Regions from separate parts of the Jonesia denitrificans DSM 20603 genome, predicted to be linked through region 2. Evidence: riboswitches for the same ligand, from Rfam matches in the RefSeq annotation. Region 2 holds a riboswitch; the other holds the start of a gene.

Region 1 (7,794 bases), 420 kb from region 2:
CCTCAGCGACCGCAAACGCATTTGCCGTGCGCACAACAGACCCAATATTGAAGTCGTGGTGCCAGTTCTCAATGGCAATATGCAACGGATGCCGGTGCTCATCAAGGTCCGCAACGATGGCGTCCATCGTCCAATACCGGTACCGGTCAATGACGTTGCGCTGATCGCCGTGCGTTAATAACTCCACGTCAAACCTGGGGTCCACGTCCCCGTTGTCATCACGCGGCCACTGCTGTGGTCCGCCCGGCCACGGACCCACCCCTTGGGCCACCGCATCGGCAGGTGAGGGAACAACACCGCCACCGGCAACCTGATCGTGGGGCTGGGACTGGGGGCGCGCATCGGCAGGTGAGGGAACAACACCGCCACCGGCTAAACCAACAGAAGTCATGGGAACCATTGTTTCATTCCTCGCAGACTTGCCCGGCTCGCGCGGACGTAGGGTGATGTTGCGTCAATTACCTGTGATGATGGTGACAGAGACACATCCACGATTGGGCACCCGCCCTCACTCAAGGAGAACGTTATGACGCGCACCATCGAATCCTGGCTCACTGACATGGACGGGGTCCTCGTCCACGAAGGGCATGCCATCCCCGGCGCCCCTGAATTCATTGCCCGACTGCGGGAAAAGGAACGGCCCTTCCTCATCCTCACGAACAACTCGATCTTCACCCCGCGTGACTTACGCGCACGGTTGTCTGCGTCAGGCATTGAGGTGGACGAATCAAATATTTGGACGTCAGCGTTGGCGACAGCAAAGTTTTGCGCCGATCAGATGCCTGGCGGGTCTGCCTACGCCATCGGGGAGGCAGGACTGACCACCGCACTGTATGAGGCTGGGTACACGCTCACCGATTCGAGCCCTGATTATGTGGTGCTCGGGGAAACGCGCACCTATTCGTTTGAGGCGATCACCAAGGCGGTGCGGCTCATTCTTGATGGTGCCCGGTTCATTTGCACGAACCCGGACCCAACAGGTCCATCCCAAGAAGGGCCGATGCCTGCAACTGGTGCAGCCGCCGCGATGATCACCAAAGCCACCAAACGTGAACCGTACTTTGTCGGCAAACCCAACCCGATGATGTTCCGTTCTGCGCTCAACCGTATCGATGCGCATTCAGAAACCACGGCCATGATTGGTGACCGGATGGACACTGACGTGGTCGCTGGTATTGAAGCAGGGTTGCAAACCTACCTGGTTCTCACCGGGTCAACGGCCCCGCACGAGGTTGACGGTTACCCGTTCCGCCCGTCCGAGGTGCGCGATTCGATCGCGGACCTGATCGACCTTATTTAGTGCCTGCAGCGCCCCAGTGACCGCCACGGTGGGGCGGGAATCCGAAGCGAGTCCCGCCCACCGTGGTGCTGAATCGTCTGTGTGTGCTGGCGCGTGTGCCTGTCGATGCGCGGCACAGCTGGTTGCGAGTGGTTACGCAAGTCCGAGGTCAGTGAGACCAAACAGCGAGAGGTATGGCACACCGAGCGCCTCAATTTTCTCCTTGGCACCCGTTGCGCGGTCCACAATGGTTGCGACAGCAACAACGTCTGCCCCAGCGGCCCGGCACGCCTCAATGGCAGCGATGGGTGACCCACCGGTCGTTGTGGTGTCTTCCACAACAACAACTCGGCGACCTGAAATATCTGGGCCTTCAATCTGACGCTGCATCCCGTGGGCTTTCGCAGCCTTGCGGACAACAAACGCGTCCAAATCCAATCCGCGTGACGCAGCAGCGTGAAGCAACGCGGTGGCAATGGGGTCAGCGCCTAATGTCAGCCCACCCGCAGCGTCGACGTCTGCCGGACCAAAGCCAGCTTCTTCAAGGGTGTCCAACAGGACGTGGCCAATGAGGGGGGCGGCGCGGTGGTGCAACGTCACCCGACGCAAATCCACGTAATAGTCAGCTGTCGCACCAGAGGACAACGTGACCGTTCCATGGACGACGGCCAGTTCACGAATCAGGGCAGCAAGCTGTTCACGAGGTGTTGGGGAAAGTGTCTCAGTCACACCACCAGGGTACGCGACGTTAGGTCTGGCTTGGCGTGGTGATCGGATTGCGGCGTCCAGCTGCCGTGCTGGCCACTGCGCCACGCACTTGCAATGCCCGCACAACAAACCGCGGCAAAATACGCAACAAGCCAGATGCTCCCTTGTACCGCAGTGACGGGGTTGAAAGGACCGCACCACGGCGCGCATCGGCCAGAGCTTCACGGACAAGTTCCTCCGCTGACAGCCACGCAACCTCGGGGAACCCCGAATAGTCAATGCCTGCACGTTCGTGGAACTCAGTGTGCACAAACCCAGGGCACAACGCCATCGCGGATGCCCCCGTTCCTGACAATTCCACAGCAAGTCCTTCGGTGAAGGACCGCACCCACGCTTTATGCGCCGAGTAGGTGCCTGATGCGGTGAGCGCGGCGACCGAGGACACATTGATAATGAGCCCTCGTCCCCGTTGGCGCATGACCTTGGCTGCGGCATGCGATAACCGCATGACCGCCTCCACCATGACCGTCAACGCCTCGGCTTGGTCGTCAATCTCAGAATCCAGGAACCGAGTGTTGATGGCATACCCAGCGTTGTTGACCAGAAGGTTAATGGGGCGGTCCCGGTCACTGAGCCGCTGCACAACCGAGTCGATCCCCTCGCGTGTCCCCAAGTCAGCGGGGAGCACGTCAACATGAACACCCGCAACCGAGTTCAGTTGCTGGGCGACCGCATCAAGCCGGTGGGCATCGCGTGCCACCAGGACAAGGTTGTGGCGACTCGCAGCCAGTTGCCACGCAAATTCCAACCCAATGCCTGCTGTTGCTCCAGTGATCAGTGCTGTTGCCATGACTTCAGCCTAGTCGGTGTGCTCGGGCTCGGGGAGTCGGCGGGCCGCACAGCCGCGAAGAAACCGGAGAATCATGTGCCCATGGAGGACTAGTCCCCATGCAATCCCAGGAATATGCCCCACCACGCGCATCCGCACGTTGTGCGCCCCTGGAATCATCGTGTCTGACGGGAACACCACCCCATCAACCGCAGCGCGCAACGACATCACCCGGTCCCGTTCCTGCGGGTCAAGCTCCGCCACAAACTCGGCAATGTCGTCGAGGGCATCTTCAAATACGTCATTGACGTCAAAAATAGGTTCCGGGATGATGTGGGGTCGGTGAATTTTCCCGCAAATGAGCACTGCCCCCGCGACCACGTCACTGCGAGCCGAAAAAGCACCCAGCACGGCGCTTGCACCGGCACTTGCCCCCACCAACGCGACCGTCTCTCCGCGCTCGTGGCGCGCATCGATCATCGCGATCAGGGCAGCTAACCGCTCCTCCCAGGCGATCTCGCCCGCCCACCCCACCGTGAACATGCGGACCCGCGCTCCCAGCGGACGCCACAGGCGAAGCGCCGCCCATTGGGCGGACAGCAGGAACCGGGTACGGTCAAATAACCCGGGCACGTAAATGATGGTGAGCGCAGACATGATGGAGTGATCCTACCGCCTGGCCCGCAACACGATAGGCTTGCTGCCATGCGACTGGCCTCATGGAATATCAATTCAATCCGTGCCCGTACTGACCGCGCATTGGCGGTTCTTGAACGTCATGACATCGACGTCTTGGCGTTGCAGGAAACAAAATGCAAGGACGAGCAGTTCCCCGTGGCGGCGTTTGAGGAAGCTGGGTATGAGGTCGCCCACGTTGGGGTGAACCAGTGGAACGGGGTCGCGTTGATTTCGCGGGTCGGGCTTGACGATGTGCACCGCGCGTTCCCAGGCCAACCCGGGTTTGGTGAGGACCCGGTTGTTGAAGCACGTGCGGTGGGCGCAATCTGTGGCGGGGTGCGCGTGTGGTCGTTGTACGTGCCCAATGGGCGCGAGATTGACCACCCTCACTACCACTACAAGTTGCAGTGGCTTCACCAGTTGAAAAACTCTGCACAGCAGTGGACCGCCGATGACCCGGCAGCACAGGTCGCGCTTGTGGGTGACTGGAATGTGGCGCCACGTGACACCGACGTGTGGGACCGGGAGTTCTTTGAGGGGAAAACCCACGTGACTGACCCTGAGCGTGCCGCTTTTGCCGCCTTTGGCGACATTGGCTATACGGAGGTTTCTCGAGTCCATGTACCCGAGGATGTTTACACATACTGGGACTACCAGCAGCTTCGGTTTCCTAAGAACCAAGGGATGCGTATTGATTTTGCCTGGTGCTCCCCCGCCTTGACCAAGCGGGTGACTGGAGTAGAGATCGACCGCAATGAGCGCAAAGGTAAAGGCGCATCTGATCATGTTCCAGTTATTCTCGACATTTCGGAGTCACTGTGATCTTGGCCCGCGGGTGAAAACCTTCCACGTGGAAACCTCTCATACAGGTTGTGAACAGCGCAGACAACGCCAACAACAAACAGGTGGCCCCAGTGTGTCGTGACCTACTCGTGACATTCACGCAAACACTGTTTAATCTTTAATCGTCTCGACAACCGTCAGATGACGTCGAGATACCAGATGAACGCCGAGTGCTGCCGGCATCTGGTTTCCTGGACTTACGGCAGCAGTGGGGGACCCACTCTTTCCGGTTGCTTGTCAACCTTGGGGTGAAGCCGCATCCGCGGCCGGGACATACCTCGTTCCGAACCCGACAGCTCACCTCACAGGCGTCCGAGGTATCACCATGACACGTACACAACGCGTGGCGCCTGAGCACGCCCTAAAACCGGGCACAACACGCAAGCGCCGCCCCACCCTGACCATCGCTGCACTCACTGGTTCGCTGATCCTCGCCGGGATCGTCGCACCAGCAACAGCGCAAGCCACCCCGACAAGCACCGCAGCCACCACAGTAGCCACCGCGCCAGTGGCAGCAGCAACACCCCTGAACACTGCGGTCAAGAAGGCACCCAGCATCAAGGTGTCGACGTCCAAGAAAAAATGGGCTAAAGGCTCCACCCCCGCCAAAGTTGGCACCAAAGTTGTTGTGGCAGGCAAAGCAGCAACCGGAAAAGCACAGTTCTACGTGGGCAAGAAACGCGTTGCCACAAAAACCCTGAAAAACGGGAAGGCAACCTACCGGCTCTCAAAGAAGCTCTCCGCCAAGAAGCACACCGTGACCGTGCGCTACCTGCCAACAGGCTCCGCAAAGAACATCAGCACCACCGGGTCAAAGGCCACCCGCGTGCAGGTCAAAGCATCAAAGACTGACAAGGTCCTTGCCATTGCGAAAGCTCAAGTCGGCGTGAAATACCGCAGTGGCGGCACCAGCCCTAGTCGTGGCTTCGATTGCTCAGGGTTCACCCAGTACGTGTACAAGAAAGCTGGCGTGAAAAAACTTCCCCGCACCTCAAGCGCCCAAAAGCGCGCGGGCAAGCGAGTATCGCGCAGCGCCGCACGACCAGGCGACCTCGTCTGGAGCCCAGGCCACGTCGCGATCTACGCAGGCAACGGCAAAATTATCGATGCGCCACGCCCAGGCAAGAAAATCGCCGTCCGAAAAATGTGGCAGTCCAACCCCGTTTTCATCCGGTTGTAACTGTCTCCGGGGTGTTCCCACGCCCAGTGAAGGAGAGAAACTCGCGCACGATGCGTGGCATATCGACGTGGCGGTCAGGGAGACCTGACCGCCACCCGTATAACCACACCACTTGCAGCCCATCCATTAACGCCACCAGCGCTTTGGCCACTTCCGCTGGATCAAGCGTGGGTGACAACTTCTCTTGGCGGCGTAACTCCTCAAAATAGAGGGTGTATCCCTCAAGGGTGCGCCGGTAGCGCTCCGAAAAATATTCATGGGCAGGGTGCGCCGGGTCCGTTGCTTCCGCACTCAACTTCGCAAACAACGACACCATCCCCGGGCGCTCCATGTTGCGCTCCGCCAACTCCACGATCGCGTCGACCAAGTCATAGCCCTGCTCCAGCAACGGCAACGTGATGCGCACATCCTCGGCGTCACGCGCATCCAACACGGCCAACAACAGGTCGCTCTTGGATGGGAAGTGGTGGAGCAACCCGGGGTGGGAGATGCCAACACGGGCGGAAATATCACGTAGTGACGCTTCGTAATACCCGTTCTTGGCAAACACGATCATCGCTTCTTTGATGATCTCCTCACGGGTTGATTTCCCGCGCGCGTATCTGGCCATGACGATGTCCGCCTTTCAACCCCGTTGTTGCGGTAGGTATTCACATTCAACCACACAATGTGACCTAGGACACTTGTGCGTCCATCACCGCCTACACGGGCCGCACATCAACAATCAACCCGTCGGGGCCAGCAGACACAGCAATGACGCTGCCCTCCACCGCCTCCCCCGCCAAAATCAGACGAGCAAGACGGTCGCCTATCTCCCGTTGCACCAACCGGCGCAACGGACGCGCCCCATACACTGGATCAAAACCGGTTTCCGCCAACCAACGGCGCGCATCATCTGACACCGTCACACTCATCCGCCGATCCGCCACACGCCGCTCAATCTCAGCGACCTGCATATCGACAATCTTCGTCAGCTGAGGCAACGTCAACGCATCAAACATGACCACATCATCAAGCCGGTTCAAAAATTCCGGCTTAAAGTGAGCGCGCACCGCCGCCATCACCGACTCCCGCTTCGCCTGTGCATCAGTGATCGGATCAATGAGGAACTGTGACCCGATGTTGGAGGTCAACACGAGAATTGTGGAGCGGAAATCCACGGTTCGTCCCTGACCATCGGTGAGTCGGCCGTCATCAAGGACCTGCAAGAGGATGTCAAAAACCTCGGGGTGAGCTTTCTCGACCTCATCAAGCAGAACCACCGAATACGGACGACGGCGGATCGCCTCAGTGAGCTGTCCACCCTCGTCGTAACCCACATACCCAGGAGGAGCCCCCACCAACCGAGCCACCGAATGCTTCTCACCGTATTCCGACATGTCAATGCGGACCATGGCACGCTCATCGTCGAAGAGGAACTCCGCGAGCGCCTTAGCAAGTTCGGTTTTCCCGACCCCGGTGGGGCCAAGGAACAGGAAGGACCCGGTGGGTCGGTTCGGGTCAGAAACCCCTGCCCGGGAGCGACGCACCGCATCGGATACCGACGCGACTGCTTCTTCCTGACCAATCAGACGCCCACCGATACGTTCTTCCATGTGGAGGAGTTTGTCGGATTCCTCTTGGAGGAGACGCCCGACCGGGATACCGGTCCACGCTTCGACAACTTCAGCGATTTCGTGGGCGTCAACGCGTTCACCGACAAGGCGTTCTCGCGTGTCTGTCTCGGCGGTGATGTTCTCAGCGGTCACGGCGTCGTCCAGTGCTCGTTGAACGGCAGGGATCTCGCCGTAAAGGATCCTTGACGCTGTTTCTAGGTCACCGTCCAGTTGAGCGCGTTCGGCTTGGGCGTGGAGGTCATCGAGTTGTTTGCGTAGTTCTCCCGCTTTGTTGAGACCACCGCGTTCGCGTTCCCATCGGGCGTTCAGTACCAGGAGTTGTTCTTGGGCGTCAGCGAGTTGGGCGCGCACCTCGTCAAGCCGGGTCGGGGCTGAGGCGGCGTCGGAGTCGCGCAGCGCGATCTCTTCCATGGTGAGGCGTTCAATAGATCGTTCCAGGGTGTCAATTTCGACTGGGGAGGAGTCCATTTCCATGCGCAGGCGGGAGGCCGCCTCGTCAATGAGGTCGATCGCTTTGTCGGGCATGCGTCGACCGGTGATGTACCGGTGGGACAGTGTTGCTGCCGCAATAACTGCGCCATCTGAGATTTCGACACCATGGTGCGCTTCGTAGCGGGGTTTGAGACCGCGCAGAATTGCGATGGTGTCTTCCACGGATGGT
Region 2 (7,794 bases):
TGGTGATACGTCCAGTGGTTCTGCCTGGTCGGCTTTTTTGTTGATGATCAGGACGGGGCATTGCGAGTGGTGAAGGACTGCTTGGCTGGTTGATCCCAGGAGGAGGCCGGCGAATCCGCCGCGTCCGCGCGAACCGACAACCAGGAGGTCGGCTGCCTGGGAGAACTCGGTGAGGAGTTCTGCGCCTGTTCCGTCGAGCACGATTCGGCGGATGGTCATGCCAGGGTTTTCGTCTTCAACCGCGTCAATGATGGTGTTGAGTCCACCTTCAATGTCTTTGAGGACTTGTTCGTGGTCCACGGCTGCAGGCAGCCATGCGAGGATCCCTGATCCGGAGGTCACGGGGACTCCAGTGACTGCAACGAGTTCTGCGTCAAAGAGTTGAGCAAAGTGGACTGCTTTGTGGAGTGCTCCGTGTGCTGAGTCTGACCCGTCCACTCCGACAATGATGCGGTTGACCGGTGTGATCGCTGGGAGGGGTTCGTCTTCTTTGAGGTCGCGTCCTGGGACGACGACCACTGGGCAGGCTGAGTGGGCGGGGAGGGCAGAGGACACGGTGCCAAGGATGCGTTCAGCGAACCCGGATCGTCCACGGGTGCCCACGACCACAAGGTTGTGTCCTTGGGAGAGTTCAACCAGGGCTCCTGCTGGGTCCCCTGAGGCGATCTGTGCGGAGACGGGGACACCGTGCGCGGTGACCCGTTCGGCGGCGCTGGAGAGCACCATACGCGCGCCTTCTTGGATGGTGCTGTCATCAAGAGCCGCATACCCGCCATCAAGGGAGGCTGCCGCGAATGTCGGAAGAGAATAGGAACACGCAATGGTGAGACTAGCCCCGCACTTTTTCGCGAGGGCGGTTGCCCAGTCAAGTGCGTGCAAACTAGCAAGTGAGCCATCAACTCCCACGAGGATGCTGGGGGTAGTGGTCATAGCGGCCTCCTTGAGCGTGGTGCGGTGAACGTGGCCCGTGTCACCACACGGTTCCTTTGCCTAAACCTTACCCCCCAATGGCCTGGTTATGCACGGTGTCCAGGCATAAGAAACGGGGGGTGCTGACCTTTCAGGTCAGCACCCCCCGTTTCTGTGAACGAGTGATCAATCAGGAAACGCGAATGAACACAGGGTTTGACTGCCAGATTTGGCGGAACTGGATTGTCTTGCCTGGTTGTGGTGCGTCGATTTGCATGTTGCCACCGGCGTAAATGGAGATGTGTCCCGGGCTCCACAGGAGGTCGCCTGGTTTTGCTTCTGCGCGGGACACCACGGTGCCGGCGTAGCGTTGCTGGGATGAGGTGCGTGGCAGGGAGATCCCGAGCTGTGCGTAGACGTAGGAGGTGAACCCCGAGCAGTCAAAACCAGCAGGCGTTGAGCCACCGGAGACGTAGGGAACTCCGACGTAGCGGGACGCAATCTCAAGGACTGCGTTCCCGTTCACTGACTGAGGGACAGCTGCCTTGGTGGTGGTCTGCTGTGTGGTGGAAGCAGTTGACGTCGATGCAGTGCTGCTGGTGAGTTCAGCGCGCTCGTTGGTGCGTGATGCGGCCTGAGTGACCTCACGGACTGGCTCTGGCTCTGGCTCTGGCGCCGGGGTGACCTTGATCTTGGATTTTTCCACAGACCATTTCGCGTCAACGTCAACGGTAACGGTTGGGGCAGCCCCCACAGCGGCTTGGGCCTGAGAGGTCAACGAGGAGATGTCAATGGTGCCCGCAATGTTCTGCGCCTCAAGAGGTGCAGCAGTTGCCGGGGTGGCCACTGTTCCCAGACCTACAACAAGACCTGAAGAAATCGCCACAATGGCTGAGCGTCGCCCGTAGTTGGCAACGTTCTGGCCTGCACTTGTGGCAAGTGCAGCAAGTGGCGCGAGAGCATTGCGCTCGTGGCGGTGTCGCGCCCGGTAAACAGCGTTAGTCACAGTCGTCTCTCCAGTTATGCCAGCGAGGTAAGCTGTCGGGTTCGAGTTGGAGTCACTCGGCGCTCCAGCTGTTGTGTACAGCTTTCACACTTCACCCCAAGGCTGTGCTTCCAGCCAATGTGTGGTTCCCCCGCCCCTGTCTCGGGTTGTCCAGGCTCCACGCGGTGACAGGGCTAGGCGGTCCGCATGAACACTTCATCAAAGGCAAGTTTGGTGAAGCAATCGCTACTCTACCCAACCATCCCCACGATTGTCACGCTTTGGTCACGCACAATTTTTCGCCCACAAATGGGGAGAGCTCCCCATGGCGGGGAGCTCTCTGTCAAATCCTTGGCATACCAGGTGCAACGCACTATCACCTCACGCGACAGCCACAAAAATGTGACGTGCGACATCCTGAGGAATATCTAGCAGGATCGGCGCACCAATCCCCTGCACCGCCACCACCCCATAATCTGAAGCAGTGAGCGTGACCTGCGCACCAGGGGTGACCCCCGCATCGTGAAGCCGCCCCAATAAATCACTATCGGTCTGAACAGGCTCACCCAACCGCACAATGGTCACCACCTGACCGGCCGCTGGTTCCCGCATGACCCGATCCGTCAGCGACACCACGCCATCAAGGAACGCTTCCGGCTCATCACCCACACCAATCTCAGCCAGACCAGGAATGGGGTTGCCGTATGGGGAATACCGTGGTGAGTTCAACAACTGCACCAGCCGCTCTTCAACGCGTTCTGACATGACATGCTCCCACCGGCACGCCTCGTCGTGAACGAACTCCCACTCCAGCCCAATAACATCGGTGAGTAGACGCTCCGCAAGCCGGTGCTTACGCATCACACGAGTTGCTTTGGCCTGCCCTAAGTCGGTGAGTTCTAGATGGCGGTCACCAGAGACATACAACAACCCATCACGTTCCATCCGAGCAACCGTTTGGGACACGGTTGGACCTGAGTGGCCTAAGCGCTCAGCAATCCGCGCCCGCAAGGGGACAATCCCCTCCTCCGCCAACTCATAAATCGTCCGCAGGTACATTTCCGTGGTGTCAATGAGATCGCTCACAACACTGTCCCTTCATCTGTCCGCTTATGCTCCTAAGCATGCCATGAAACCGTTTCACTTCCGCGAAAGACTGCCCGCATCCACCTCGACCAGTCCCCACCCCGCTGAATCCTGCATCACCATCCGAACAACAGTCCTTCCCCCACCTGACGCGCGATACAGTAGCCCTGTGACGCACACCATCAGCATCCCAGCGGCCCTTCTTCCCAGCGACGGCCGGTTTGGCTCTGGCCCATCGAAGGTTCGCAGTGAACAACTGGACGCCCTCAACACCACAGGGCGGCACATTCTAGGCACCTCACACAGGCAGTCTCCGGTAAAGAACCTCGTGGGACACATCCAGTCCGGTTTGCTGGAAATGTTCGATGCGCCGGAGGGGTACGAAGTTCTGCTCGGCAACGGCGGGTCCACTGCCCTCTGGGATGCGCTCACCTTCTCGTTCGTGCAAGACCGCGCTGCACACGCAGTGTTTGGAGAGTTTGGATCCAAGTTCGCCAACTCGACGAACAAAGCTCCCTTTCTCCAACCCTCAGCGATCACCACATATTCCCCAGGCGCGGCCGGGCTTCCAGAGGCCACACCGGATGCTGACGTGTACGCGTGGCCACACAACGAAACATCAACCGGTGCGATGGCCCCCATCCACCGGGTGAGTGACAACGGCCTCATGGTCGTTGACGCAACCTCCGCGGCTGGCGGACTCCCCGTCGACCTCACTGCGACCGACATGTACTACTTTGCGCCGCAGAAATCCTTCGCCGCAGATGGCGGTTTGTGGTTGTCCTTTGCGTCGCCTGCCGCTATTGAACGCATCGAGCGTGTTGCCGCCACCGAACGGTGGATTCCCGACTTCCTCTCCCTGAGCATCGCAGTCACCAACTCGCGCGCCCAGCAAACCCTCAACACTCCCGCACTGGCGACCCTTGTTCTCCTCGCAGAGCAAATCGACTGGTTTAACCGCAACGGGGGTCTTGCCTGGGCCACTGATCGGACAGCAACATCGGCGCGCATCATTGACCAATGGGTTGAATCACGCTCTTATACAACCCCTTTTGTCGCCGACCTCGCTCACCGGTCACGGGTCGTAGCAACCATCGACTTCTCGCAGGAGGTTGATGCCGCACGCGTCGCTCGAGTGCTCCGCGAACATGGGATCGTCGACATTGAGCCCTACCGCAAACTGGGCCGCAACCAGTTACGTGTTGCGTTGTTCCCCGCAATCGAACCCGCTGACGTTGAAGCACTCACCCAGTGCATCGACTACGTCGTCGAGGCCCTTGCCGACTAAGACACCTGCTTGTGTTGCAGCTGCTGCACACGCATCGCGTCTGCAGTCTGTTCACGCTGTTCACGGTCGCGTTCTAAGGTTCCGTCACGGTCCGCATCGTAGATCACTTCCAAATGCGGACGGCGATCCCAGGTGTATTCCACCCGGTAATTCCAATGACGTTTGGTCCACAGTGCTGCTGACAGTGACACGGCAATTGCCGTGATCGCCCCAACGCCCACACCCCAGCGGGCACCAAACACTTCGGCAATCCACCCCACAATGGGGGAGCCTACCGGAGTAGCCCCGACAAACACGACGAGGTACAAGGCCATGACTCGGCCACGCATCTCAGGTTCCACGGACATCTGGATCGTCGAGTTCGCGGCCGTCATCATGGTCAAGGAGAAGAACCCCACCGGGATCGACATGAGGGCATACAGTTCGTAGGTGGGCATCAGCGCCATCACCCCAGCGAACACACCAAACATGAAGGCTGCCCCGATCACAAGACGCACCCGCGGCCGGGTACGACGAGCGGCAACCAGAGCGCCGGACAGGGATCCGATCGCGAGGATGGACCCTAAAATCCCGTACCCGGCAGCGTCTTTCCCGAATACTTCCGTTGCCATCAGTGCTGACGTCAGTTGGAAATTCAGCCCAAAGGTCGACACCACACACGCAATCACCATAATGACAAGAATGTCTGAGCGGTGGCGCACGTAGCGGATTCCTTCCCGGATTTGCCCACGCGAGCGGGCTGCACGGGGTGTGCGTTGCAGTTCGCGTTGACGCATCCGAGACATCGCCCAAATAGTTGCAGCGAAGGACACCCCGTTGATAATGAACGCCCACCCGCTTCCCACAGCAGCAATAAGAAGACCAGCTACGCCTGGGCCAATGAGGCGGGCAGCGTTAAACGATGCGGAGTTCAAACCGACAGCATTGGCGAGTCGCTCCGCTGGCACCATTTCTGACACAAACACCTGGCGGGCAGGATTATCAAAGGCCGCCACACAACCCAGGAGGAACGCAAACACGTAGACGTGCCAGAGTTCGACAATCCCAGTGAGGGTGAAAACTCCCAGCAAGGTAGCCAACAACCCCATGAGCCCTTGGGTTGTCATCAGCAGCTTCCGGCGGTCGACTCGGTCGGCGAGGAGCCCTGCGTAGGGCGATAGAAAGAGAACGGGAAGGAACTGGAGTCCGGTGACAAAGCCGACCGCTGTTCCTGAGTTGTTGGTCAGTTCTGTCAGGACTAGCCAATCCTGAGCGATGCGCTGCATCCACGTTCCCACGTTGGCAACAAGGGCGGCAGCAAACCATATTCGATAGTTGTAGTACTTCAGTGACGCAAAAGTGGGGCTCATGTATGTCCAGATATTCGTGACAGCAGTTCGCTGGCTTGTGCGAGGATCTGCCGCTCATTGGGGGTGAGGGTGGCTAACTGTTGTGTGAGCCAGGCGTCCCGGCGTCTGCGGGTCACCGCAATTTCGTTGGCGCCTTGGTCCGTCAGTGCAACCACAACTTGCCGCCGGTCAATCTCGCTGCCGAGTTTCTCCGCAAAGCCCAGTTCACACAATGCGTTGACTGTGCGGGTCATTGATGGTGGTTTTACACCCTCAAGTTCCGCGAGCGCGCCTGGTGTCATGGGCCCAAATTTGTTGAGCGCGGTGAGGACAATGAACTGGTGTTCAGGTAGTTCGGCTTCTCCTCGTTCGCGGCGCAGGCGTCGGACGATGCGGCTGGCTGCGACGCGGATATCCCCAGCGAGGGTTGCGGGGCGGTGGTTTTTGGTTGGGCTCACAGATCTTTACTTTAACTCATTACCTTAAGTAAAGATACCGATTCATGGGATGACCCGTGTCACGCTCGGTTGCGGTTATGGAACGTAACTGACAGCCACCGACCCACCACCGCTCAACGCCACACTCCCCACCCCGTGTGGTACAAACGCTGATTGGCCAGCCGTCAATGTTCCCAACTCGCCCAGTGCGTGAGAGATCGTTACGCTCCCGTTCAAACACACAACGATGCGCGGCCCCGTATGGGTGATCAGAGCACCATGCGCAGCATCCCCATACACCAACCCGAACTCTGGGGTCCCCACCCGGTAGTCCGTGAGCCCACCGGGCACCGGCCGTAGCGAAGGGCGTACCGGAGGCTCGGCAGTGAAATCCGTGCACGCCATCAACTCGGGAACATCCACGTGTTTTGTTGTCAGCCCTGCACGCAACACATTGTCGGAGTTCGCCATGATCTCCACCCCCAACCCATGGAGGTAGGCGTGAATTTGACCAGCACGCAGGAACACTGCCTCACCTGGTTGCAGCGAAAACCGGTTGAGCAACAACGACATCAACATGCCCGGATCACCCGGATATGCTTTCGCCAATTCCAACGCCGTGACATGGCCACGCGACACGCGGCGCCCAGCGCCACGTTCCGCATCGACAAACCGTTGCAGCGACTCCGTGGCAACGGTCAATTCCTCCAACGCATCCGTGTCACGCAGTCCAGCTGCCAGCTCAAACGCCGCGCGCAGCCGGTCATCAGACAGACCAGGCCCCGCCAACACCTCACGCATCGCTTGAACAGTAGGGCCCTGGACTGGCTCCAACAGTTCTCCCGCACGCTGTGGCCGACGAAACCCGCTGAGCCCCTCAAATGGCGTCAACGCAACAATCAACTCCGGTTTATGCTGGTCATCCTTATACAGGCGCTCCGGCGCCAACCGATCCACCCCAGCACGATTCTCCCGAGCAAACCCCGCACGCGCCTGGTGCGGTTTCGGGTGAACCTGAAGCGACAACGGCCCCGCAGCAGCTAACACCTTCAACAAATACGGCAGCCGCGGACCAAAAACATCCGCAACATTCTCACCCACCATAAAATGCGGATCAGACGCGATGAGATCACCCAGTGCCACACCACTCGCGTCCGGCCCCACCCGCACAGACGCCGGAACCGCATCACGCCACGTCGGGGGAACCTGAGCAATACAACGCGCCACACTCGGAGCTGACTCGTGAGCCCCCAACCACAACTCAGCGGCCGGTCGCCCTGACGGCTGCCAACCAAAAGCATCAAAAATAGCGCGCTGCGACCCCCACGCATATTCCTGAAGCGTGTTCGTCAGCCGGTACACCGTATGTCTTGCCACGGTTCGATCTTAGGCGACTCCCCGTGAACACGAAGGGAATCTACGTAACGCCAATGTGTCGGCTAGCCAAACATTACCCTCCACTTTGCCGCCCGAACACTATCCACGTGGAAACCTTTCACCCCAACTCGCCGCCACATTTTGCTCACACTTTTTCCCAAAACGCCGATCAACAGGGCAGTGGACAGTGACGTATCACCGCCCGCCAACAACTGCATCGCCGCACACGTTCCTCGTGGGCACACTGCGGCACCAAGACCGGGTACCACCACCGCGATCACGCTACGCGTGTCCCCCTTCGACGGCGGTGATACCCAGCATGTGCGACGGTCACCCCCCTGCAGACCGTCGCACATGCACCCTGTCCTGGCCCAAGCAACAACC

What was found. Region 2 has a riboswitch for cyclic di-AMP ahead of JDEN_RS10005 (C40 family peptidase). Riboswitches for the same ligand answer to the same signal wherever they lie in the genome.
Region 1: another riboswitch for cyclic di-AMP. It lies ahead of JDEN_RS13280 (C40 family peptidase); the one in region 2 lies ahead of JDEN_RS10005 (C40 family peptidase).

The regions. Positions count from the first base shown of each region.
Region 1 covers NC_013174.1:2,597,970-2,605,763, forward strand. Annotated here, with positions in the region: gene JDEN_RS12155 (TrmH family RNA methyltransferase) at 1-400, opposite strand, end outside; gene JDEN_RS12160 (HAD-IIA family hydrolase) at 527-1,300, shown strand; gene pyrE (orotate phosphoribosyltransferase) at 1,433-2,008, opposite strand; gene JDEN_RS12170 (SDR family NAD(P)-dependent oxidoreductase) at 2,028-2,837, opposite strand; gene JDEN_RS12175 (RBBP9/YdeN family alpha/beta hydrolase) at 2,847-3,473, opposite strand; gene JDEN_RS12180 (exodeoxyribonuclease III) at 3,522-4,316, shown strand; cyclic di-AMP (ydaO/yuaA leader) riboswitch at 4,492-4,663, shown strand; gene JDEN_RS13280 (C40 family peptidase) at 4,663-5,517, shown strand; gene JDEN_RS12190 (TetR/AcrR family transcriptional regulator) at 5,504-6,127, opposite strand; gene clpB (ATP-dependent chaperone ClpB) at 6,219-7,794, opposite strand, start outside.
Region 2 covers NC_013174.1:2,180,105-2,187,898, forward strand. Annotated here, with positions in the region: gene JDEN_RS10000 (universal stress protein) at 1-930, opposite strand, end outside; gene JDEN_RS10005 (C40 family peptidase) at 1,100-1,915, opposite strand; cyclic di-AMP (ydaO/yuaA leader) riboswitch at 1,918-2,082, opposite strand; gene JDEN_RS10010 (metal-dependent transcriptional regulator) at 2,276-2,980, opposite strand; gene serC (phosphoserine transaminase) at 3,150-4,268, shown strand; gene JDEN_RS10020 (MFS transporter) at 4,265-5,617, opposite strand; gene JDEN_RS10025 (MarR family winged helix-turn-helix transcriptional regulator) at 5,614-6,054, opposite strand; gene manA (mannose-6-phosphate isomerase, class I) at 6,130-7,410, opposite strand.